DNA from 4 places in the Streptomyces sp. STAM6 genome. Region 2 is predicted to be linked to each of the others. Evidence: riboswitches for the same ligand, from Rfam matches in the RefSeq annotation. Region 2 holds a riboswitch; each other region holds the start of a gene.

Region 1 (5,635 bases), on a different contig from region 2:
CACCCGCCTTCGCGGCGGCCGCGTTCGCCGCGGTGACACCGGGCAGGACGCGCACCGGCACATCGGCGTACGGCTCCTGGGACGCGGCCTCCAGGACCGCCGTGGCCATGGCGAAGACGCCCGGGTCGCCGCCCGACACGACCGCGACGCGGCGTCCGCGCCGGGCGAGGTCCAGGGCGAACTCGGCCCGCTCCGACTCGACCTTGTTGTCGGAGCCGTGCCGCCGCTGGCCGGGGCGTACCGGCACCCGGTCGAGGTAGGTCGTGTAGCCCACCAGGTCGTCGGCGTTGGCCAGCGCGCCGCGGGACTCCGGGGTCAGCCAGGGCGCGCCCGCCGGGCCGGTGCCCACCACGAGGACCTCGCCGCCCGTCTCCCGTGCCTCCGGAGCCACGGCGTCGACCCGGGAGGGCAGCACGGCCACCGAGAAGTACGGGACCGTCGACGGGTCCACGGCCGCCAGCTCCCCGGTCCGCTCACCTGCCATGAACGCCCGCTCCACGTACCGCGCGTCCTCCAGCCGGCCGGCCCGCTCCAGGGCGCGGCGCACGGTCGGGAAGGTGCGGCCGAGCTTCATCACGACCGCGGAGTCCGTGCCCGCGAGGCGCGCCGTCAGCTCGTCCTCCGGCAGCGTGCCGGGGATGATCGTGAGGACTTCCTCGGCCTCGCACAGCGGTTCGCCGAGCCGGGCGGCCGCCGCGCTCACCGAGGTGACACCGGGGATCACCGTGGTGTCGTAGCGGTGCGCCAGGCGCTTGTGCATGTGCTGGTAGGAGCCGTAGAAGAGCGGGTCGCCCTCGGCGAGGACGGCGACGGTCCGGCCCGCGTCGAGATGGGCCGCGAGCCGCGCGGACGCCTCCTCGTAGAAGTCGTTCAGGGCGCCGCGGTAACCGCCGGGGTGGTCCGTGGTCTCCACCGTGAGCGGGTACATCAGCCGCTCCTCGATGTGGTCCTCGCGGATGTGCTCCGCCGCGATCGACCGTGCTATCGAGCGGCCGTGCCGCGCCGAGTGGTACGCGATCACGTCGGCGGCCGCGATGGCCTTCACCGCCGCCACCGTCATCAGGTTCGGGTCGCCGGGGCCGAGCCCGACCCCGTACAGCTTTCCGCTCATGCCTGGATCTCCGCCTCGTGGGCGATCGCGTTGATCGCGGCCGCCGCCATCGCGCTGCCGCCGCGCCGGCCGCGCACCACCAGGTGGTCGACGCCCGAGACGTGCTCCGCGAGGGCGTCCTTGGACTCGGCCGCGCCGATGAAGCCCACCGGTACGCCGATCACGGCGGCCGGGAGGGGCGCGCCCGCATCGATCATCTCGAGCAGGCGGAACAGGGCGGTGGGGGCGTTGCCGATGGCGACGACCGATCCTTCGAGCCGGTCGCGCCACAGCTCCAGCGCGGCGGCGCTGCGCGTGGTGCCGAGCTCGGCGGCGAGCGCCGGCACGGAGGGGTCGGAGAGCGTGCAGATCACGTCGTTGTCGGCGGGCAGGCGCTTGCGTGTGACCCCGCTCGCCACCATCTGCGCGTCGCAGAGGATCGGCGCACCGGCGCGCAGCGCCTCGCGGGCGCGGGCGACCACCTTCGGTGTGTGGGCGAGGTCGCGGACGAGGTCGACCATGCCGCAGGCGTGGATCATCCGCACGGCGACCTGGCTGACGTCGGCGGGCAGGCCCGCGAGATCCGCCTCGGCGCGGATCGTGGCAAAGGACTGGCGGTAGATCTCCGCGCCGTCCTTCTCGTAGTCGAACACTCTGCTCTCGCTCATCTCGTAGTACGGGCCCTCGTGATCGCGTCGGCCAGGCTCGCGCCGCCGGCGGCCTGGCCTGTCGGTACGTCGTGTTCCGCCGTGCCCCGTACGGTCACCCGGTACGTGCCGTCGCCGGTCGCGACGGCGTCCACCCACGTGCCGCGCGGGTGGCCGCAGCGGCGCTCGCAGCCCGACCAGTGGACCGGCAGGGGGCGCGGGCCGCCCTCGCGGGGGCCGTTCGGGCCGCGGGCGTCGCCGGGTGTGGCGTCGGCCCGCACGTCGGACAGGGACTTGGCGCAGCCCGGCCGGCCGGTGCAGGCGCTGACGCCGAGCCAGGGTGAGTCGGCGCGGGTGAGGAATCCGGCCGCGTCCAGGGCAGCGAGCCGTTCCGCGGCCGCGGCGCGGTCGGCGAGGCCCGACAGGACGAATCCGCGCCAGGGGGTGGCCCGTACCTCCCCGGCCGGCACCAGGGCGCGGAACTGCGCGCTGGTCACCCGCCCGAGGGGTGCGAGTACGGACAGGGCGCCGTCCCCGACCAGCCCGAGCCCGGGAGGCGACCCCACGGGTACGGGAACCGGGCCCGCGCCACGTGTGTCCGTGCCCCGTACGTCGACGCTCCGGGCATCCGCGCCCCGTGCGTCCGTGCCGCGGGTACCCGCGCCGCGTGCGTAAGCGCCCGGGAACTGCCGCGCGGCGGTCGCCCCGCTCGCCGACCCGGCGTCCTCGGGCCCGCTCGTCGCCGGCGCGTCCGCCGCCTCCGAGGCGATCCCCGCGGCCGCCAGGGCCGATTCCACGTCCACGTCCTGGCCGTCCGGCAGCTCGCCCGCCCGCCAGGCGCCCGTGCCCGCCTCCCGCACGGCCGCCAGGAAGGCGCGGGCCGCGGCCAGAGCGGCGCGCGGCGCGTCCGCGGCGGGCACCCGGCGGAAGGGGTGCGCTCCCACCCGTACCAGGGCGGAAGCGGCATCCGGGGCTGCGAGCAAGGTCACATCTCCGCCGAGCGCCGCCACGTCGCCGCGCCCGTCGTCGAGGGCGAAGAGGAAACGCCCGGACAGGGCCGTCGCCCAGGGGGCGGCGCAGATCAGGGAGTCCAGTTCGCGGGCCCACAACTGGACGTCGGCGTAGCCGAGTCCGTCCAGCCCGGCCAAGGGGGAGGCCACCACATTGCGTACGCGTTCATGGGTGTCGGAGGGCAGCAGCCCGGCGTCCCGCAACAGCCGGGCCAGGGCGAGCCCGCAGTCCTCACCGAGGCCCCTGAGCTCGATGTTGCCGCGTGAGGTGAGAGTGAGACGCCCGTCACCCAGCCGGTCGGCGGCGTCCGCCAGCACCAGCACCTGATGGGACGTCAAAAGACCTGCGGGCAGGCGGAGTCGGGCCAGGCCGCCGTCGTCAGCCCGGTGCAGTCGCAGCGCACCCGGGCAGGCGTCACCGCGGTCCCGTATGTGAGCTTCACCCCGGTCCGGGGTTTTTGGTGAGCTGGGCGGCATGGCGGCGAGCATACCCACGTCCTTCCAGGTGCCCGCCCTGCGGCGAGGGCGCAGGATCTACTATGCAGACGGCACAGGGTCCCAGGGCCCTAGGGAGGAAGCCCGGTGGAAATCCGGCGCGGTCCCGCCACTGTGAGTCCGGCCCCGGCCGGGCGAGTCAGGAACTCCCGCCGTCCTTACGACCACCCGGGGCGCGGACACCCCGAGGAAGGCCTGCGCACGCCATGACGCCCGCGACCACGCCCGAGGCGACGCCCACCCCGGCGCCCGCGACGACGATCCTGCTGCTGTCGCACTCCGACACCGACCTGCTGAGCGCCCGCGCGGCCGGCGGCCCGGTGGAGTACCGGTTCGCGAACCCCGCCCGGCTGCCGCTGGACGACGTGCCCCGGCTCCTCGACGGCGCCGACCTGGTCGTCGTGCGCCTCCTCGGCGGCGTCCGCGCATGGGAGGAGGGCCTCCAGGCCGTCCGGGACGCCGGGAAGCCCGTGGTCGTCCTCACCGGCGAACAGGCCCCCGACGCCCAGCTGATGGAGACCTCCACCGTCCCCATCGGCATCGCGGCCGAGGCGCACGCCTACCTCGCCCACGGCGGTCCGGACAATCTGGAACAGCTCGCCCGTTTCCTCTCCGACACGGTTCTGCTCACCGGCCACGGCTTCGAGCCGCCGGCCGCCGCCCCCACCTGGGGCCCGCTGGAGCGGACCGCGCGGAACACCACCGGCCCCACCGTGGCCGTGCTCTACTACCGCGCCCACCACATGAGCGGCAACACCGCCTTCGTCGCCACCCTGTGCGAGGCGATCGAGGACGCCGGCGGGCAGGCCCTGCCGCTGTACGTGGCCTCCCTCCGCGCCCCCGAGCAGGAGCTCGTCGAGAACCTGCGGACGGCCGACGCCATCGTCACCACCGTCCTCGCCGCCGGCGGCACGAAGCCCGCCGAGGCGCAGGCCGGCGGAGACGACGAGTCGTGGGACGCGGGCGCCCTCGCCGCCCTCGACGTGCCGATCCTCCAGGCCCTCTGCCTGACCGGCCCGCGCTCCGCCTGGGAGGAGAACGACGAAGGGCTCTCCCCGCTGGACGCCGCGAGCCAGGTCGCCGTCCCCGAGTTCGACGGCCGGCTCATCACCGTCCCGTTCTCCTTCAAGGAGATCGACGAGGACGGCCTGCCCGCCTATGTCGCGGACACCGAACGCGCCGCCCGGGTCGCCGGCATCGCGGTCCGTCACGCCCGCCTGCGCCACATCCCGAACGCCGACAAGCGCCTGGCGCTGGTCCTCTCCGCGTACCCGACCAAGCACTCCCGCATCGGCAACGCCGTCGGCCTCGACACCCCCGCGTCCGCGGTCGCGCTGCTGCGCCGGCTGCGCGAGGAGGGCTACGACTTCGGTGACGAGGACGTGCCGGGCCTGGCGACCGGCGACGGCGACGAGCTGATCTACGCGCTGATCGAGGCCGGCGGCCACGACCAGGCCTGGCTCACCGAGGAACAGCTGGCCAGGAACCCGGTCCGCATCCCGGCCGCCGACTACCGGCGCTGGTACGCGAAGCTGCCGCGGGAGCTGCGCGACCAGGTCGAGGAGCACTGGGGCCCGGCGCCGGGCGAGATGTTCCTGGACCGCTCCCGCAATCCGGAGGGCGACATCGTGCTCGCCGCCCTGCGCCGCGGGAACCTGCTGATCCTCATCCAGCCGCCGCGCGGCTTCGGCGAGAACCCGATCGCGATCTACCACGACCCGGATCTGCCGCCGTCGCACCACTACCTGGCCGCCTACCGCTGGATCGCCGCCGCCCGCGAGGACGGTGGCTTCGGCGCCGACGCCATGGTCCACCTCGGCAAGCACGGCAACCTGGAGTGGCTGCCCGGCAAGAACGCGGGCCTGTCCGCCGCCTGCGGCCCCGACGCCGCGCTCGGCGACATCCCGCTGGTCTACCCCTTCCTGGTCAACGACCCGGGCGAGGGCACCCAGGCCAAGCGCCGCGTCCACGCCACCCTCGTCGACCACCTGGTGCCGCCGATGGCCCGTGCCGAGTCGTACGGCGACATCACGCGCCTGGAGCAGCTGCTCGACGAGTACGCGCAGATCTCCTCCATGGACCCGTCCAAGCTGCCCGCCATCCGCGCCCAGATCTGGACGCTGATCCAGGCCGCCAAGCTCGACCACGACCTGGGCCTGGAGGACCGTCCGGACGACGACGGGTTCGACGACTTCCTGCTGCACGTCGACGGCTGGCTCTGCGAGGTCAAGGACGCCCAGATCCGCGACGGTCTGCACGTCCTCGGCGGCGCCCCCACCGGTCCCGAGCGGGTCAACCTGGTCCTCTCCATCCTGCGTGCCCGGCAGATCTGGGGCGGTACGCAGTCCCTGCCCGGCCTCCGCGAGGCCCTGGGCCTGGACGAGTCCGCCGCC
Region 2 (5,635 bases):
CCCGTGCGAAGTGCGGTCCGGTGTACTGGTAGTGGTCGTTCGGTGCACGCCGCCGCCGGATGTATGAATTCTGTAAACATGGTCCGCCCGATGCCCGGCCGGCGCGCCCGAAGGCACGTCGATAGCTGCGGTATAGGTCAAATATCGCGGCGATGACCAGCATTGATATGCGAACCGCGGAGGGCTTCCCCGGAAGAGATTGGGCTGGATCAGGTGACGGCAATCATCTCGAATCCCATGGACTTCAATGTGGAGGACCTCTACGTCGACCTGCGGCCCAGCCTGGGCCGAACGCTCTTCCTCAAGTGCGAGGGGTTCAACTTCGCGGGCTCGGTCAAGCTCAAGGCCGCCGCCGAGATGGTGCGGGCCAAGGAGCGCGCCGGGCTGCTCGCGCCGGGCGCCACACTGATCGAGTCGTCGTCGGGGAACATGGGTGTCGCCCTGAGCATCGTCGCCGCGAGCCGCGGCTACCGCTTCCTCTGCGTGACCGATGTGCGCTGCACACGCACCGCGCGCCGGCTGATGGAGACCCTCGGCAGCGAGGTCCACGTCATCACCGAGCCCGACCCCGAAAGCGGCTTCCTGGGCGCCCGGCTCGCCCACGTACGAGAACTCTGCGCGGCGAACGAGAACTACCTGTGGCTCAACCAGTACGCCAACGACGGCAACTGGACGGGCCACTACCGCACCACCGGCCCCGAGATCGCCAAGGCGTTCCCCGTGCTGGACGTCCTCTTCATCGGCGCGGGCACGACCGGCACGCTGATGGGCTGCGCCACCTACTTCCGCGAGAACCAGCCCTCGGTCACCGTCGTGGCCGTCGACGCCGAAGGCTCCGTCACCTTCGGCACACCCTCCGCCCGCCGCCTGATCCCCGGCCTCGGCACCGGCGTCCGCCCGGCCATCCTCGACCCGTCGTACGTCGACGACGTCGTCCACGTCTCCGAGACCGACACGATCCGCATGTGCCACCGCCTGGTGAGCCACGGGTTCCTCTTCGGCGGCTCCACGGGCACGGTCGTCAGCGGCGCCCTGGCCTGGCTGTCGGCCCACGACGTCCCCGACGACACCACGGCGGTCGCGATCGCCCCCGACCTCGGCGCCAACTACCTGGAGACGATCTACGACGACGACTGGCTCACCCGGTCCTACGGCCCCCACCTCCGCACCCCACCCCGCCGGACGCCCCCCGCCTGAACCAGGCCCGCCGCCGGGAGACCCCCATTCGGCCCAGCCGCCCGCGCCGTACCTCGGAGCCGGACATAGGGTCGTCGGGACGGTCATCGGACCGCGAGGAGGCTTCGCCATGGACTTCCGCATCGCCGGGACGGCCCTGGCCCTGGCCGTGGTCACGGCAGTACCACTGGCCGGGGCCGCCGAAGCGCAGACCGATCTGGACTGCCGGGATTTCGCCTTCCAGGAAGACGCGCAGGCCGAGTTCGACCGGGACCGCAGCGACCCGCACCGGCTCGACGAGGACCCGGGGCCGGATGACGGGATCGCCTGCGAGGCGCTGCCCCGGCGAGGGGCGGTCACGGCCGTGCCGACAGCCGGGGAGAGCCGTGCAGGGGTGACCGCCCGGCCCACCCGGGGTGTCGCCGGGGGTGTCGGCGGGACGTCGCGGCCGACCGGCATCGAGACGGCCGTCGGCGCTGCCCTCGCGGGCACCGCCCTCTTCTTCGCCGGCTACACGGCCGTGAAGCGCCGCCGGCGCGCCCGGCGCCCGGACTGAGGGGCTCAGAGCCAGCCGTTGCGGCGGAAGCTGCGGTGGATCAGGTAGCAGGCCGCCGCCATGACGGCGAGCACCGCCGGGTACCCGTACGTCCAGCGGAGTTCGGGCATGTGCTCGAAGTTCATGCCGTACACGCCGCACACCATCGTGGGCACCGCCACGATCGCCGCCCAGGCCGTGATCTTGCGCATGTCCTCGTTCTGGGCCAGCGTCACCTGCGCGAGGTGCGCCTGCAGGATGGAGTCGAGCAGGGCGTCGTACGACGAGATCTGCTCGTTCACGCGCTCCAGATGGCCCGCCACGTCCCGGAAGTACGGTTCGAGCCCGGCCTCGATCGGCGGCGGCGGGGAGCTGATGATCTCCTGCAGGGGGCGGTGCAGCGGACCCACCGCCCGCTTCACCTCCATGAGTTCCCGCTTGAGCTGGTAGATGCGGCCCGCGTCGGTGCGGGCGGCGTGCTCGCTGAACACCGCCGTCTCGACCGCGTCCATGTCGCTCTGCAGGGCGTCCGTCACCGTCAGGTAGTCGTCGACCGCACGGTCCGCCACCGCGTGCAGCACCGCCGCGGGCCCCTTCGCCAGTTGCTCCGGCACGGCCTCCAGCGCCTCCCGCAGCGGCCCCAGCGACCCGTGCCTCCCGTGCTGGATCGTGATCACGAAGTCGTGGCCGGTGAAGACCATCACCTCACCCGTGTCCACCACCTCGCTCGTCGCGGTGAGTTCCGCGTGCTCGACGTAACGGCACGTCTTGAACACGGCGAACAGCGTCCCGTCGTACCGCTGGAACTTCGGCCGCTGATGGGCCTGCACCGCGTCGTCCACGGCCAGCGGATGCAGCCCGAACAACTCGGCCACCTCCGCTATCTCCTCGGCCGACGGCTCGTGCAGACCGATCCACACGAAACCCCGGCCCGACTTGCGCACCCGCGCCACCGCCTCGGACGCCGTCCACGCCTCCGGCTGCCGCACACCGTCCTCGTAGATCACGCAATTGACCACCGCGGTGCCCAGCGGCGACCGCGCCGGGTGGCTCAGGTCGACCCTTCTGCGGTAGGCCCGGCGCACCAGACGCCGGAGGCTGCGGATCATCGACACGTGCTGGCTCCTTCGAACGACCGGCGGTCAGTGTGCCACCCGCCGCCCTGACGGTGCCGCCCCAGGCACCGCGTCACGGCACCGCGTCACGGCACCGGACCGCATCACGGCGCCCGCCCCGCCCCGTGCCCCGCCCCGCGCCGGCCGACCGCCGTAGACTGTCCGGCGCAGCTGGTTCGCCCTGCCCGCCAGGCAGGCGCGTCGCAAGAGGGAACCCGGTGGGAATCCGGGACTGCCCCGCAGCGGTGAGCGGGAACGACCGCCGTCATACGCACTGGATCCGTCAAGGTCCGGGAAGCGACGGCCAGTAGGGGTCCGCCGGTCATCCACCGGCAGACGTGCCCGCGAGTCCGAAGACCTGCCACTGCCCGCGTACGACCGGCTCGTGCGCGGAGATCCCGGTGACCTCGAGGGCGGGTCGGCGTACACACAGGGCGGGCACGGACTCCGTGCGTCCGCCCCGTTCGGCCGTTTCCTTCGCCTCCTCACCCCTCACCGGGGTCGTTCGTCGTGAACAGCTCGCGAAGGAGAGTTCCGTGACAGCGAAGTCCGCAGCCGCGGCAGCAAGGGCCACCGTGTACGGCTACCCCCGTCAGGGCCCGGACCGGGAACTGAAGAAGGCCGTCGAGGGCTACTGGAAGGGCCGTGTCGACGCCGCCCGCCTCCACCGGACCGCGGCCGAGTTGCGGGCCGCCACCTGGCGGCAGCTGGCCGCCGCCGGCCTCGACGAAGTGCCCACCGGTGACTTCTCGTACTACGACCACGTCCTCGACACCACCGTGATGGTCGGCGCCGTCCCCGCCCGCCACCGCGCCGCCTTCGAAGCCGACCCCCTCGACGGCTACTTCGCCATGGCGCGCGGCACCCAGGACGCCGCGCCCCTGGAGATGACCAAGTGGTTCGACACCAACTACCACTACCTGGTCCCCGAACTCGGCCCCGGCACCGTCTTCTCCGCCGACTCCACCCGGCAGGTCGCGGAGCTGACCGAAGCCCTCGCCCTCGGCCACACCGCCCGTCCCGTCCTCCTCGGACCCGTCACCTACCTCCTGCTCGCCAAGCCCGCCCCCGACGTCCCCACCGGTTTCGAACCGCTCACCCTCCTCGACCGGTTGCTGCCCGTGTACGCCGAGATCCTCGCCGACCTGCGTGCCGCGGGCGCCCCCTGGGTCCAGCTCGACGAGCCGGCCCTCGTCCAGGACCGCACCGGCGCCGAACTCGCCGCCACCGCACACGCCTACCGCGCCCTCGGCACCCTCGGCGACCGGCCCAGGCTGCTCGTCGCCTCCTACTTCGACCGCCTCGGCGAAGCCCTCCCCGTCCTCGCCGAGGCACCCGTCGACGGGCTCGCGCTCGACTTCACCGGGCCCGCCGCCGCCAACCTCGACGACCTCGCCGCAACCGGCGGCCTGCCCGGCAAGCGCCTCGTCGCCGGCGTCGTCGACGGCCGCAACATCTGGATCAACGACCTCTCCGCGTCGCTCGCCACCCTCGGCACCCTCCTCGGACTCGCCGACCGGGTGGACGTCGCCGCCTCCTGCTCCCTGCTGCACGTGCCCCTGGACGCCACAGCCGAACGGGACATCGACCCGCAGATCGCCCGCTGGCTCTCCTTCGCCCGCCAGAAGACCACCGAGATCGCCACCCTGGCCCGCGGCCTCGCCCACGGCACCGACACCATCGCCGCCGAACTCGCCGCCAACCGCGCCGGCCTCGCCTCCCGCGCCGGCTCCGCCCTCACCCACGACCCGGCCGTCCGCGCCCGCGCCGCCGCCGTCACCACCGCCGACACCCGCCGTGCCCAGCCCTACCCCCGGCGCGCCGCCGCCCAGCGCGCCCATCTGAACCTGCCCCCACTGCCGACCACCACCATCGGCTCCTTCCCGCAGACCACCGAACTGCGGACCGCCCGTGCCGCCCTGCGGGAGGGCCGTCTCGACACCCCCGCCTACGAGCAGCGCATCGAGACCGAGATCCGCGACGTCATCGCCTTCCAGGAGAAGGCCGGCATCGACGTCCTCGTCCACGGCGAACCCGAACGCAACGACATGGTGCAGTACTTCGCCGAACAGCTCACCGGCTACCTCGCCACCCGGCACGGCTGGGTCCAGTCCTACGGCACCCGCTACGTCCGCCCGCCGATCCTCGCCGGCGACGTCTCCCGTCCCGGACCGATGACCGTCCGCTGGACGCGTCACGCCCAGTCCCTCACCACCCGCCCCGTCAAGGGCATGCTCACCGGCCCGGTCACCATGCTCGCCTGGTCCTTCGTCCGCGACGACCAGCCGCTCGCCGACACCGCCCGCCACGTCGCCCTCGCCCTGCGCGACGAGGTCGCCGATCTCGAAGCGGCGGGCACCTCCGTCATCCAGGTCGACGAACCCGCCCTGCGCGAGACCCTCCCGCTGCGCGCCGCCGCCCGTACCGCCCACCTCGCCTGGGCCACCGAGGCCTTCCGCCTCACCACCAGCGGCGTCCGCCCGGACACCCAGATCCACACCCACATGTGCTACGCCGAGTTCGGCGACATCCTCCGGGCCATCGACGACCTCGACGCCGACGTCATCAGCCTCGAAGCCGCCCGCTCCCACATGCGCGTCGCGGACGAACTCGCCACAGCCGGCTATCCGCGCGAGGTCGGGCCAGGCGTGTACGACATCCATGCGCCGCGCGTCCCCGACGCCGACGAGATCGTCGCCCTGCTCCGCTGGGCGCTCGAAGCCGTCCCGGCGGAGCGGCTCTGGGTCAACCCCGACTGCGGGCTGAAGACCCGCGGCTGGCCCGAGACCAGGGCCTCCCTCGAGAACCT
Region 3 (5,635 bases), on a different contig from region 2:
CGAGACGAAGGACTGGATCGACCGGCGTTTCCTGGAAGAGATGCGGCGGACATGTATCGACCAGCACGGCGGGATGGAGTGGTGCATGGTCAACGCGCAAGCCGCCTACGAAGCGGTGAGCCGCTTCGGTGACCAGTACTTCTGGGCCGTCTGAGGCCCGTCCGCACACCGAGCACAGCGCCCCGACCCTGGGGGCGCTGTTGTTCGCGAGCCCGTTCCGCCCGTACGCCGCCGCCCGCGGTCTTGCGGGCGGGGCGAGCCTCAGTCACTCGTCGGCCGCCCGGCCGAGCGCCCGGGAGGGATGACGGCGCCTTCTCGGGGGCCCAGCACCCGTATGTGCGGGCGGCCGTCCCCGTCCGGGTCGGTGACCGCGACGCGGACGCCGTACACGTCCGCGATCAGGGCCTCGGTGAGGACGTCCCGGGGCGCACCGGCGGAGACGACCCGGCCTCGGCGCAGGACGAGGAGGTGGTCGCAGTACATCGCGGCGAGATTGAGGTCGTGCAGGGCGACGACGCTCGTGACGTCCAGCTCCCGTACGAGACGCAGCAGGTCGTGCTGGTGCTGGATGTCGAGGTGGTTGGTCGGTTCGTCCAGCAGGAGTTCGCGCGGTTCCTGCGCGAGGGCCCTGGCGATCTGGACGCGTTGGCGTTCGCCTCCGGAGAGGGTGCGCCAGCGTCGGTCCGCCGCGTCGGTGAGACCCGTGCGCTCCAGGGCGTCGCGCACCGCTCGCTCGTCCGCCGGCCCCGGAGGTGTCCAGGCCCGCCGGTGAGGGGTGCGACCGAGGCGTACGACGTCGGCGACGGTCAGCTCGACGAGGGTGTCGGCCTGTTGTTCGACGACGGCCATGCGGCGGGCGATGTCCCTGCGGCGCAGCCGGTCCAGGGGTTCGCCGTCCAGGGTGACGACTCCGGAGTCGGGGGCGAGCACTCCGCTCAGTACGCGCAGCAGCGTGGATTTCCCGGACCCGTTGGGGCCGAGCAGTCCGGTCATGCGGCCGGGCGGCGGTGTGATGCTGACGCCGTCGAGGACGAGCCGCCCGTCGACGGCGCGGCGGACGCGGTCGGCGCTGAGGGTCATCGGCCTGCCTTTCCGGTCCGGTGCAGGATGAGCACGAAGGCGGGGACGCCCACGAGGGAGGTCATGACACCGACGGGGACTTCCTGGGGGTCGATGACGGTGCGGGCGAGCGTGTCGATCCACACGAGGAACACCGCACCGCCCAGCGCGGCGGCGGGCAGCAGTCGCCCGTGCCCAGGACCGGTGAGAGCCCGGGCGGCGTGCGGCAGCACCAGGCCGACGAAGCCGATGGCACCCGCCGAGCTGACGAGAGCGGCCGTGAGCAGCGCGGTGACACACAGCAGCACCAACCGCGTCCGGGCGACGTTCACGCCCATGGTTGCCGCCGCGTCCTGCCCGAAGGCGAACGCGTCCAGGGACCTGGCGTGGCCGAGGCAGACGGCCAGTGCGACGGTCAGCGCGGCGAGACACAGCCACACGTCGGTCCAGCCGGCACCGCTGAGCGAGCCGAGAAGCCAGAACAGCACACCTCGCGTCGTCTCGGCATCGGCGGACGTGACCACGACGAAGGAGGTGAGCGCGGAGAACAGCTGCATCGCCGCCACGCCGGACAGCACCACCCGGTCGGTGGTGCCGCCCAGCGTGTGGCTCAGCAGGAGCATCGCGGCGAACGAGCACACCGCGCCCACGAAGGCACCCCCCGGGACGGACAGAGATCCGCCGCCGAAGCCGAGGACGGCGACCAGGACGGCACCGGTCGAGGCCCCGGAGGAGACGCCGAGCACGAACGGGTCGGCGAGCGGGTTGCGCAGCAGCGACTGCATGACCGCGCCGCACACGCGAGGCCGGCGCCGCACACCGCGGCCAGCAGGGTGCGTGGCAGGCGCAGGTTCCACACGATTCCGTCGCGGATCGGGGTGAGGCCGGATTCGGCTCCGCCGAGGTGGGCGACGACGACGGACCAGACATCGCCGACCCCTAGGTCCGCCGGGCCGATCGTGATGGCCAGCGCGACGGAGGCGGCGAGCGCGGTCAGCCCCGCCGTCGTGCGCAGCAGGGCCGCGGTCACTTCGCCAGGCCGAACTCGCGGAGCGCGGCGGCGACCTGCTCGATGCCCTCCACCGTCCGGATGGTCGGGTTCATGGCCTGGCCGCTGAGGAGGACGTACCGCTTGTGCTTGACGGCCTCCATGTGCGCGGTGACCGGGTTCGACTCCAGGAAGGCGATCTTCTTCGCGGCGCTCTCGGCGGTCTGCGACTTGCGGGTGAGGTCACCGATGACCAGGACGTCGGGGTTGCGCTCGGCGACGGTCTCCCAGTTGATCTGCGGCCATTCCTCGGTGGTGTCGTCGAAGACGTTCTTCGCGCCGATCTCCTCGGTGATGATCCCGGGAGCCCCGCAGCAGCCCGCCATGTACGGGGATTCCGCGTTGGCGAACCAGTACAGCAGGGTGACGTCCGAGGCCTTCAGACCCGTGGTCGCCTTCGTCACGCGGGCCTTGAGGCGCGCCGTCAGTACCTCGCCGCGATCCTCGACGTCGAAGACGCGCGCCAGGTCACGCACCTCTCCGTAGACGGTGTCCATCGTCAGCGGCTTCGTCCGCACGCCGTCGCCCTTGCCGCTGTTGTCCTTGCCCACACAGTCGGCCGGGGAGAGGTAGGTGGGGACGCCCATCTTCTCGAACTGCTCGCGCGTGGCCACACCGCCCTTGCCGAGCGTGGAGGCGAACGAGGCGGCGACGAAGTCGGGCTCGGAATCGAGGACCTTCTCGAAGGCCGGGTTGTTCTCGGCCAGCCGGGGCACATCCGCGTTGGCCTTCTCCAGGCCCTTCATCACCGGGTCGGTCCAGGTGGCGGTGCCGGCCATCCGGTCGGCGAGCCCCAGGGACAGCAGGATCTCGGTGGTGCCCTGGTTCAGGGACACGGCCCGCCGCGGGCCCTGTCCCCTGATCTCCACCTTCCGGCCGCAGTTGTCGAGCGCCCTCGTCGCTTCGCCCGGCTTGGACGAGGTGCCGGCGGACGTCCCGCATCCGGCCAGGAGGAGGGTGCCGCAGCACAGGAGCACGGCGAAGGAGGGCATGGGAAGGGTGCGGGGCACAGTGTCGTCCTCGGCGTCGAGGGCCCATGCGCGGGGCCCGTACGTACGGATGCGCCAGCAGGTCTTCGGACTCGGGATCACCCGGACGAGGCGCCTTCCCGGGCCGGACGATCCGGCCCAGTGGCTTCGGTTGCCACGCCCGTCACCCTCACCGCTGCGCGTCAGTTCCGGATTCGCACCGGATTCCCTGACTCACGTACACACGCACGGAGTTCGACTGGCCCGCGCAAACTACCACAGGCGGTGGTCGACCGAGGACGCCCGGTGGCCGCCTCAATCTGCATTGACAATCATTTTCATTTAAGTGATGCTGTCGGGGCCCCTCGCCGCCCCGCCCCGTCCTGCGGCCCCGGCGCGGGGCCCACTTCACGTCATCCCCGGGGAGCAGCATGTCGACATTCCGTAACCGCCGAGAATTCCTCGCCCTTGCCGGCGCGGCAGGCACTGCCGGAGCCCTGGTTCTCTCCGGCTGCGGGGCAAGCGCCGGCCCGGACGGCGCTTCGGCCGACGACAGGGCGAAGCCCAGGCGCGGCGGGCGGTTCCGGGCACTGTTCACCGGCGGCGGCGAACAGGAGACGATCGACCCGCACGCCGAAGCGCTGGCCATCGACATGGCGCGCACCAAGGCACTGTTCGACCGGCTCGTGGAGCTGGACGCCAACATGGCGCCGGTGCCGCGACTCGCGCGGAAATGGGAGTCCAACGCCGACGCCACGGTGTGGCGGTTCACCCTGCGGGACGCCACGTTCCACGACGGCAAGAAGCTCACCCCCGACGACGTGCTCTTCAGCTTCGCCCGCATCCTCGACACCAAGGCGACCACCCACTTCGCACGGGGTCTGCTCTCCGTCATCGATCTGAAGCAGAGCCGCGGCACCGGCAAGAACACCGTCGAGCTCCGGCTGAACCGACCGAGCGCCGAACTCCCCGCCCTCCTCGGCACGCTGGGCACGTCCATCGTCAGCTCCCGCTACTCGGACCCCGCCGAGCCGGTCGGCACCGGGGCGTTCCGGCTGAAGTCCTTCCGGGCCGGCAAGTCCTTCGTCGCCGAGCGCTTCGACGACCACTGGGGCGGTGGGCCGTACGTCGACGAGCTGAGGATCCTGTCGGCCGACGCGGACGCGCGCGGCAACGCGCTGCGCGCGGGGGAAGCGGAGTACGGCCACGAGATGACGCCGACCTTCGCCCGGACCGCGCAGGCCGACAAGTCGGTCCGGATCGTCGCCGCCAAGGGCAGCACCGCCCACGCGATCGTCATGAAGTGCGACCAGGAGCCCTTCACCGATCCCGACGTGACGCTCGCCCTCAAGCTGCTCGCCGACCGCGAGAAGCTCGTCGAGGTCGTGCTGGCGGGCCAGGGCGTGGTCGGCAACGACATGTTCGGCAAGGGCTACCAGTACTACCCGCAGGACATACCGCAGCGGACACGTGACGTCGCCGAGGCCCGCGCGCTGCTGAAGAAGGCGGGCGTGCTCAACAAGCCACTGTCCATCTACACCTCCTCCGTCGCCAACGGCTTCGTCGAGGCGGCGACCCTCTTCGCCGAGCAGGCCGCCGACGCCGGACTCCGCATCAAGATCACGACCGGTTCTTCCGAGACCTACTTCAAGGACCAGCTCACCAAGGGCGTGATGGGCAGCCACCGCTCGGGCGCCATGACCGTCCCCACCTACATCAACGACCGCCTGCTGACGAAGTCCGCCTTCAACGCGTCCGGCTGGCGTCGCAAGGACTTCGACAGCACCTTCACCAAGGCCCAGTCCACGACCGACGAAGCCGAACGCACCCGCCTGTACGGGCAGCTCCAGCGCACCGTCCACGACGAGGGCGGGCTGCTGATCTGGGGCCACCCGGACTGGCTGAACGCCGTCTCGGCCCGGGTGCGCGGCGTCGAGGAGGCCCCGCCCAACAGCATGGACTCCGCCCGGTTCGACAAGGTGTGGCTGGCCTGAGCATGCGCGGGTACGCCTTGCAGCGGCTCGCCGTCGGAGCCGTACAACTGGCCCTGCTCACGGTGCTGGTGTTCGCGTTGACGTCACTGCTTCCCGGTGACGCGGCAGACGTCCGCAACAATGAGGACGCCACACCGGAACAGGTCGCGGCGCTGCGCGAGCAGCTCCAGCTCGACCGGCCGGCCCCGGAACGCTTCACCGACTGGGCACACGGAGTACTCACCGGCGACCTGGGCACCTCCCTGGTCAGCGGCGGCCCGGTCCTGGATGTCCTGGCCGAGTCGGCCGGCACCACCCTGGTGCTGGCGGCGGTGACCCTCGCGGTCGTCGTGCCACTCGCGGTGCTGCTCGGCATCGTGTCCGGGCTGCGTGAGGGCGGGCGACTGGACCGGGCGGTCACGTCGGTGACCCTCGCGCTCAGCGCCGTACCCGACTTCCTGCTGGCGCTGCTGCTCGTGGCGGGCCTCTCGCTGAAGCTCGGCTGGCTGCCCGCCACCTGGGTCGGCGTGGACGCCGCCGACCTGCTCGGCCGGCCCGCGCTGCTCGTGCTGCCGGTCGTCGTGGTG
Region 4 (5,635 bases), on a different contig from region 2:
CCATCGAACCCGAGGCGTCCACCGCGAACAGCACCAGATTGCCCTCCCGGCCCTCCCGGGTCGCCTGGCGCAGATCATCACGCCGGACGACGAGACCGGGCCCGGACCGGCCCCGGGCGCGCTGGTGCGGCGCGGCCGCCCGCACGGTCGCCGCCAGGTGCAGCTTGGTCAGCGCACCCCGCGGCCGGCGCGCACCGGTCGTCCGGCCGTGCTCGGTACGCGCGCGCGAACGGCGCCCGGCCGCGCCCTCGCCGAGGCCGGGCACGCTCAGCACCTTCGTACGGAACGGCTCGGCGGCCGCCACGGCGGCCTGTCCGGCGGGGGAGGCGGACGCGCCGCCGGCGGGGGCGGGCGCCTGCTCCGCGTCGGCCGGCGCCTCCGGCGCGGCCTGCGTGTCAGGGGCCTGTGGCGCGGCGGAGTCCTCCGGAGCACCACTCTGCGGCGGCACACCGCCGCCACCGCCATCCCCACCGCCGTCCCCACCGCCGTCCGGGCCCGGGTCGGGGTCCGGCTCGTCGTCCCCGCCGCCGAACTCCTCCAGCGTCTCGTCCAGCTTGTCCTCGTCCAGGCCCGGCGCGTCGAACGGGTTGCGCCGGCGCCGGTGCGGCAGCGCCAGCAGCGCCGCCTGCCGGACGTCGTCCGACGTGACGTCCGTGCGCCCGGCCCAGGCGGCCAGAGCCGTCGCGGTACGGGCCATGACGATGTCCGCCCGCATGCCGTCCACCTCGAACGCGGCGCACGTCGCCGCGATCTGGCGCAACGCCGCGTCACCCAGGTTCACGGCGGGCAGCAGTTCCCGGGCGGCCACGATCCGCGCCCGCAGCGCCGCCTCCTCGTCCGCCCAGCGCGCGGCGAACGCGGCCGGGTCGTCGTCGTAGGCGAGCCGCCGCCGTACCACCTCGACCCGCTGGTCCGGCTCGCGCGACGCGGCCACCTCGACGGTCAGCCCGAACCGGTCGAGCAACTGCGGCCGCAGCTCCCCCTCCTCGGGGTTCATCGTCCCGACGAGCAGGAAGCGGGCCGCGTGCCGCACCGAGACGCCCTCGCGCTCCACGTACGACGCGCCCATGGCGGCCGCGTCGAGCAGCAGGTCCACGAGGTGGTCGTGGAGGAGGTTGACCTCGTCGACGTAGAGCACACCGCGGTGCGCGTCCGCCAGCAGGCCGGGCTCGAAGGCCTTCACCCCGTCCGCCAGGGCACGCTCGATGTCGAGGGCGCCCACGAGCCGGTCCTCCGAGGCGCCGACGGGCAGCTCCACCATCCGGGCGGGTCGCGCCACGCCCGGCGCGACCTCGTGCGGCCCGTCCGGGCACGCCGGGTCGGGGGAGGCGGGCGCACAGGAGAAGCGGCAGCCGGCGACCACCTCGACGTCCGGCATCAGCGCCGCGAGGGCCCGCACGGCCGTCGACTTCGCGGTGCCCTTCTCCCCGCGGACGAGCACACCGCCGACGGCCGGGGACACCGCGTTCAGCAGCAGCCCGAGCCGCAGATCGTCCATACCGACGATCGCGGTGAAGGGATAGTGGGGTGCAGTGCTCATGAAGGTGCTCCGGGGTGTTCGGGTGCTCCGGGTGCGATGAAGGGAAGGCCGGCCGGCGGGCCCTGTTCGACGAGCCTCAGGAGCGCGTCGGTGTCCGCGTGTTCCTCGATCAGGTCGCCGAGCCGGTCCAGCTGCTCCTCGCGCAGCGCGCCGAACGCCGTGTCCGGCGCCGGGACGAAGCGGCGGCCGGCCTCAGCGGCCACGACGCGCAGGAAGGCGCGGCGGAAGCCGTCGCTCTCCAGCGACCCGTGCCAGTGGGTGCCCCACACGGCCCCGACCCGGCAGCCGTCCAGGAACGGCTCGCCGCCCAGCACCTCGGCGACGCCGTGGTGGATCTCGTACCCCTCGACCCGCTCGCCGAGTGCCTCGCCGACCGGGCGCGCCAGGGTCTTCTCGCGGGCGAACCGCACCCGCACCGGCAGCAGTCCGAGCCCCGCGACCTCACCGGCCCGGGACTCCACCTCGTCCTCGATGTGTTCGCCCAGCGCCTGGAAACCGCCGCAGATGCCGAGGACCGGGCGGCCCTCGGCCGCGCGCCGCGCGAGCGCGCCGGCCAGGCCCCGCTCGCGCAGCCACTCCAGCGCCCCGACCGTGCCGCGGGTGCCCGGCACGACCACCAGATCCGCGTCGACGAGCTCCTCGGGCCGGTCGACGAACCGCACGACCACACCCGGCTCCGCGGCCAGCGCGTCCACGTCGGTGAAATTCGACATCAGCGGTACGGCGCAGACGGCGACGCGCAGCACGTCCTCGCCCACGGGCGCCGCGACCACGGACTCGCGCACGGTTCCCCGCAGGGACACCCGCAGTCCGTCCTCCTCGTCGATCCCGAGACCGTGCGCGTACGGCAGGACGCCGAACGTGCGGCGCCCGGTGAGCCCGTGCAGCATGTCCAGACCCGGCTCCAGCAGGGTCACGTCGCCGCGGAACTTGTTGACAAGGTAGCCCGCGACCAGTTCCTGGTCCTCGGGTGCCAGCAGCGCCGTCGTACCGAAGAACTGCGCGAAGACCCCGCCCCGGTCGATGTCGCCGACCACGACGACGGGGAAGCGCGCGGCACGCGCTATGCCCATGTTCACGATGTCGGTGCGGCGCAGATTGATCTCCGCCGGGCTGCCCGCGCCCTCGCAGATCACCGCGTCGTACGAGCGCCGCAGCTCCTCCAGGCAGGCCATCACCGGCTCGAACAGCTCACGCTGCCGGCCACCGTGCAGCATCTTCCCTGGGGACGACCCACTCGGCCCCCCGAAGAACCCCCGGGCGCTCAGCTCACCCACCGGCTTGCCCATCAGCACGACCTGGCTGGAGCGGTCGCTGCCCGGCTTCAGCAGGACCGGGTTCATCAGCGCCGTCGGCTCGACGCGGGCCGCCTGTGCCTGCATGGCCTGGGCGCGCCCGATCTCCGCGCCCTCGCGCGTGACGAACGAATTGAGGGACATGTTCTGCCCCTTGAACGGGGCGACCTTCACGCCCCTGCGGACCAGCCACCGGCAGATGCCCGCCGTGACGACGCTCTTGCCCGCGTCGGACGTGGTGCCCGCGACGAGCAGCCCCCCACTCATGTACGCCTCCGCTTCATGGCCCCGAAGGCCAGCCGCCCGCCCACGCACACGGCCAGCGCGAGGGCACTCACCCGGCGCGATAGCCGCACCGCCCGTTCGATGTCCCCGACCTCCACGTCCCGGCCGACCCCGTTGAGCACGGGCCGGTGCTCGACCCGGCCGCCGTACGACAGGGTCCCCCCGAGTCGTACCCCCAGCGCGCCCGCGAACGACGCCTCCACCGGGCCCGCGTTGGGGCTCGGGTGCCCGGCGGCGTCCGCGCGCCAGGCGCGTACCGCCCCGCGCGGGTCACCGCCCGCGACCGCCGCGAGCGCGGCCGTCAGGCGGGCACCCGGCCAGCCCGCCACATCGTCCAGCCGGGCCGACGCCCAGCCGAACCGGCGGTAGCGCGGCGACTTGTGGCCCACCATCGCGTCCAGGGTGTTGACCGCCCGGAAGCCGACCAGGCCCGGTACTCCGGCGAGCGCACCCCACACCAGCGCACCGACCACTGCGTCCGAGGTGTTCTCGGCGACCGACTCCACGACCGCACGCGCGATCCCGGCCTCGTCCAGCGCCTGCGGATCGCGCCCGCACAGATGCGGCAGCCGCTCACGCGCCACCTCCGCGTCGCCGGCTGCCAGGGCCCCGCCGATCGCGCGGGCCTCCCGCCCCAGCGTCGTACCGCCCACGACGGCCCAGACGGACGCGGCGGTCAGCGCGACGGATGCGGCGCCCCCGGCCCGGCCGCGCACCGCGCGCGCGGCCAGTGCGGCCGCCCCCGCCGCGCCACCGGCGCACACCAGGGCATGCAGCGCACCCCAGCCGCGGTGGTCGCGCCACAACACGCTCTCCACACCACCCGCAGCCCGGCCGAAAGCGGCCACCGGGTGTCCGCGGCGGGGATCACCGAGAAGCAGGTCGACGGCGAGCCCGGTGGCCGCGCCGCAGGCGAAGACGGAGTCACCGCGCATCGGTTCGCCCCACCGGTGGGCAGGGAAGGGCATGGGCGAACGCGCAGGAAGCAGCGGCATGGGCGCAGCCGGGCATGGTGCGATGTCCTCACTCAGGGTCCGCGCCCTGGCTCGACGTGACCGGCGGCGAGAGTTCCTGGCTCCCGGACATGCGTGCTCCGCACGTCCGGTGACAGTGGCGGGACCGCGCCGGATTCTCACCGGCTTCCTCTTCTGCCGCCGTAAATGGCCCCGGCAGTCCACCACGCCCCGCGAATGCCCGTCAACTCGCCCTTGACCTGCGACGGGACGGTGTGCCGAGGCCCACACCGGGGCCGGTTTGCGCCTACGGCGCGCGCTTCCGCCTTCCTAAGGTGGGAACACTGTCCTACGAAAACCGAACAACAGAGCGCCGACGGGCGACATCGGGTGTTTCGTGCGGGGATACACGACCCTGATGTGGTGCGCTGGGGTGTGTCGAGATGAGTCGACGTCGGGGCGCTGACACTCGAGCAGGAGGAGGTCGGTGTGGTCGACGGCGAGCCGTCCGCGGGGAGGGCGCCGGAGTCCCTGGCGCGCAAGTCGCCGATGTGGCGCAAGAGCAGCTATTCCGACGAGACCGGGAGCACATGCGTCGAGGTGGCGCGCGGGGAACACCGGGTCGCCGTGCGCGATTCCGTGCGCCCGTGGGGGCCCGTACTGGTCTTCCCCGCCGCGACCTGGCGTGGTTTCCTGACGGGGATCGTGTCACCGCCCGACGGCGGTGCGTGATGTTCCGCCCCGCGTACGGGAGGTGGGCAGATGGGCGACGCGCCCAGGAGGTCCGTCACGGAGGGGCCCGGAGCGGCCGGGGCCGGCGGATCACGGTGGACGGCGGCCGGTGCGCTCGGGCTGTACGGCATGGTGTCGGGCACCGTCGCCGTGGGCGTGGGTGCCCTCTTCGCCCTGCTCGTGCCCGAGCCCGAGACACGTCTGGTGGTCTGGCTGGCGGTCAGCGCCCTGCTGGCGGTGGCCGCCGGATTCTGGTGGGGCTTCACCCCGGTCACGGTCCGCTCCCGGGCCCTGGACCGGGTTCTCCCGGTGGCCGGGAAGCGGCACTCCTAGCCCCGTCGTCAGCCGCCGCCGGAGCGGGGACCTGCGCGGCGCCCGTGCCGAGGGACCGGCCGACGTGCGCGGCGACCACGCTGATCAGTGACGCCCCGGCGATGCCGACGGCGGCCGTCCACACCGGCGAGCCGGCGAACGCGACGCGCAGCGTCGACGCGGTGTGGACGGCCAGGGCCAGGGAGAGGAAGAGCAGGCTGCCGCAGGCGGCCCCCATCAGCAGGGGCACCTTCCGCAGCCGTATCTCCCCGTCCCGGCGTGCCGTCTCCAGCCGGACGAGCGCGTCCGTCCACTCCGGGTCCCGCAGGCCGTACGCCTTCAGCAGGGCGTCGTCGACGCCCTCGTCCGCGGGCTGATCCGGTCCGGCCGGGCCGGAGGGCGCGGGTGGCCCGGCGGGACCGTCCGCGGCTGCCCCGGCGGAACCGTCCCCGGCTGCCCAGCCGGAACCGTCCGCGGCGTCTCTCACCTCGACCGACCTGGCCGTACGGAGCCTTCCC

Evidence for each region. Region 2 has a riboswitch for cobalamin ahead of metE (5-methyltetrahydropteroyltriglutamate--homocysteine S-methyltransferase). Riboswitches for the same ligand answer to the same signal wherever they lie in the genome.
Region 1: linked by a shared signal. The riboswitch ahead of cobN (cobaltochelatase subunit CobN) and the one ahead of metE (5-methyltetrahydropteroyltriglutamate--homocysteine S-methyltransferase) in region 2 are both predicted to bind cobalamin.
Region 3: linked by a shared signal. The riboswitch ahead of ACY34K_RS16640 (ABC transporter substrate-binding protein) and the one ahead of metE (5-methyltetrahydropteroyltriglutamate--homocysteine S-methyltransferase) in region 2 are both predicted to bind cobalamin.
Region 4: linked by a shared signal. The riboswitch ahead of ACY34K_RS00345 (cobalamin biosynthesis protein) and the one ahead of metE (5-methyltetrahydropteroyltriglutamate--homocysteine S-methyltransferase) in region 2 are both predicted to bind cobalamin.

Annotation. Positions count from the first base shown of each region.
Region 1 is NZ_JBUEFZ010000019.1:47,006-52,640, forward strand. Features, by position in the region: gene ACY34K_RS21565 (precorrin-2 C(20)-methyltransferase) at 1-1,111, opposite strand, end outside; gene ACY34K_RS21570 (precorrin-8X methylmutase) at 1,108-1,758, opposite strand; gene ACY34K_RS21575 (cobalamin biosynthesis protein CobG) at 1,755-3,236, opposite strand; cobalamin riboswitch at 3,280-3,410, shown strand; gene cobN (cobaltochelatase subunit CobN) at 3,449-5,635, shown strand, end outside.
Region 2 is NZ_JBUEFZ010000017.1:84,423-90,057, reverse strand. Features, by position in the region: gene sbnA (2,3-diaminopropionate biosynthesis protein SbnA) at 238-1,197, shown strand; gene ACY34K_RS20695 (hypothetical protein) at 1,307-1,732, shown strand; gene ACY34K_RS20690 (magnesium and cobalt transport protein CorA) at 1,738-2,820, opposite strand; cobalamin riboswitch at 2,981-3,206, shown strand; gene metE (5-methyltetrahydropteroyltriglutamate--homocysteine S-methyltransferase) at 3,363-5,635, shown strand, end outside.
Region 3 is NZ_JBUEFZ010000012.1:30,179-35,813, reverse strand. Features, by position in the region: gene ACY34K_RS16655 (phospholipase A2) at 1-154, shown strand, start outside; gene ACY34K_RS16650 (ABC transporter ATP-binding protein) at 262-1,080, opposite strand; partial or broken gene ACY34K_RS16645 (FecCD family ABC transporter permease) at 1,077-2,089, opposite strand; gene ACY34K_RS16640 (ABC transporter substrate-binding protein) at 2,086-3,099, opposite strand; cobalamin riboswitch at 3,157-3,354, opposite strand; gene ACY34K_RS16635 (ABC transporter substrate-binding protein) at 3,507-5,069, shown strand; gene ACY34K_RS16630 (ABC transporter permease) at 5,072-5,635, shown strand, end outside.
Region 4 is NZ_JBUEFZ010000001.1:64,634-70,268, reverse strand. Features, by position in the region: gene ACY34K_RS00355 (putative cobaltochelatase) at 1-1,540, opposite strand, end outside; gene ACY34K_RS00350 (cobyric acid synthase) at 1,537-3,102, opposite strand; gene ACY34K_RS00345 (cobalamin biosynthesis protein) at 3,099-4,055, opposite strand; cobalamin riboswitch at 4,167-4,314, opposite strand; gene ACY34K_RS00340 (DUF397 domain-containing protein) at 4,563-4,805, shown strand; gene ACY34K_RS00335 (hypothetical protein) at 4,836-5,138, shown strand; gene ACY34K_RS00330 (hypothetical protein) at 5,183-5,494, shown strand.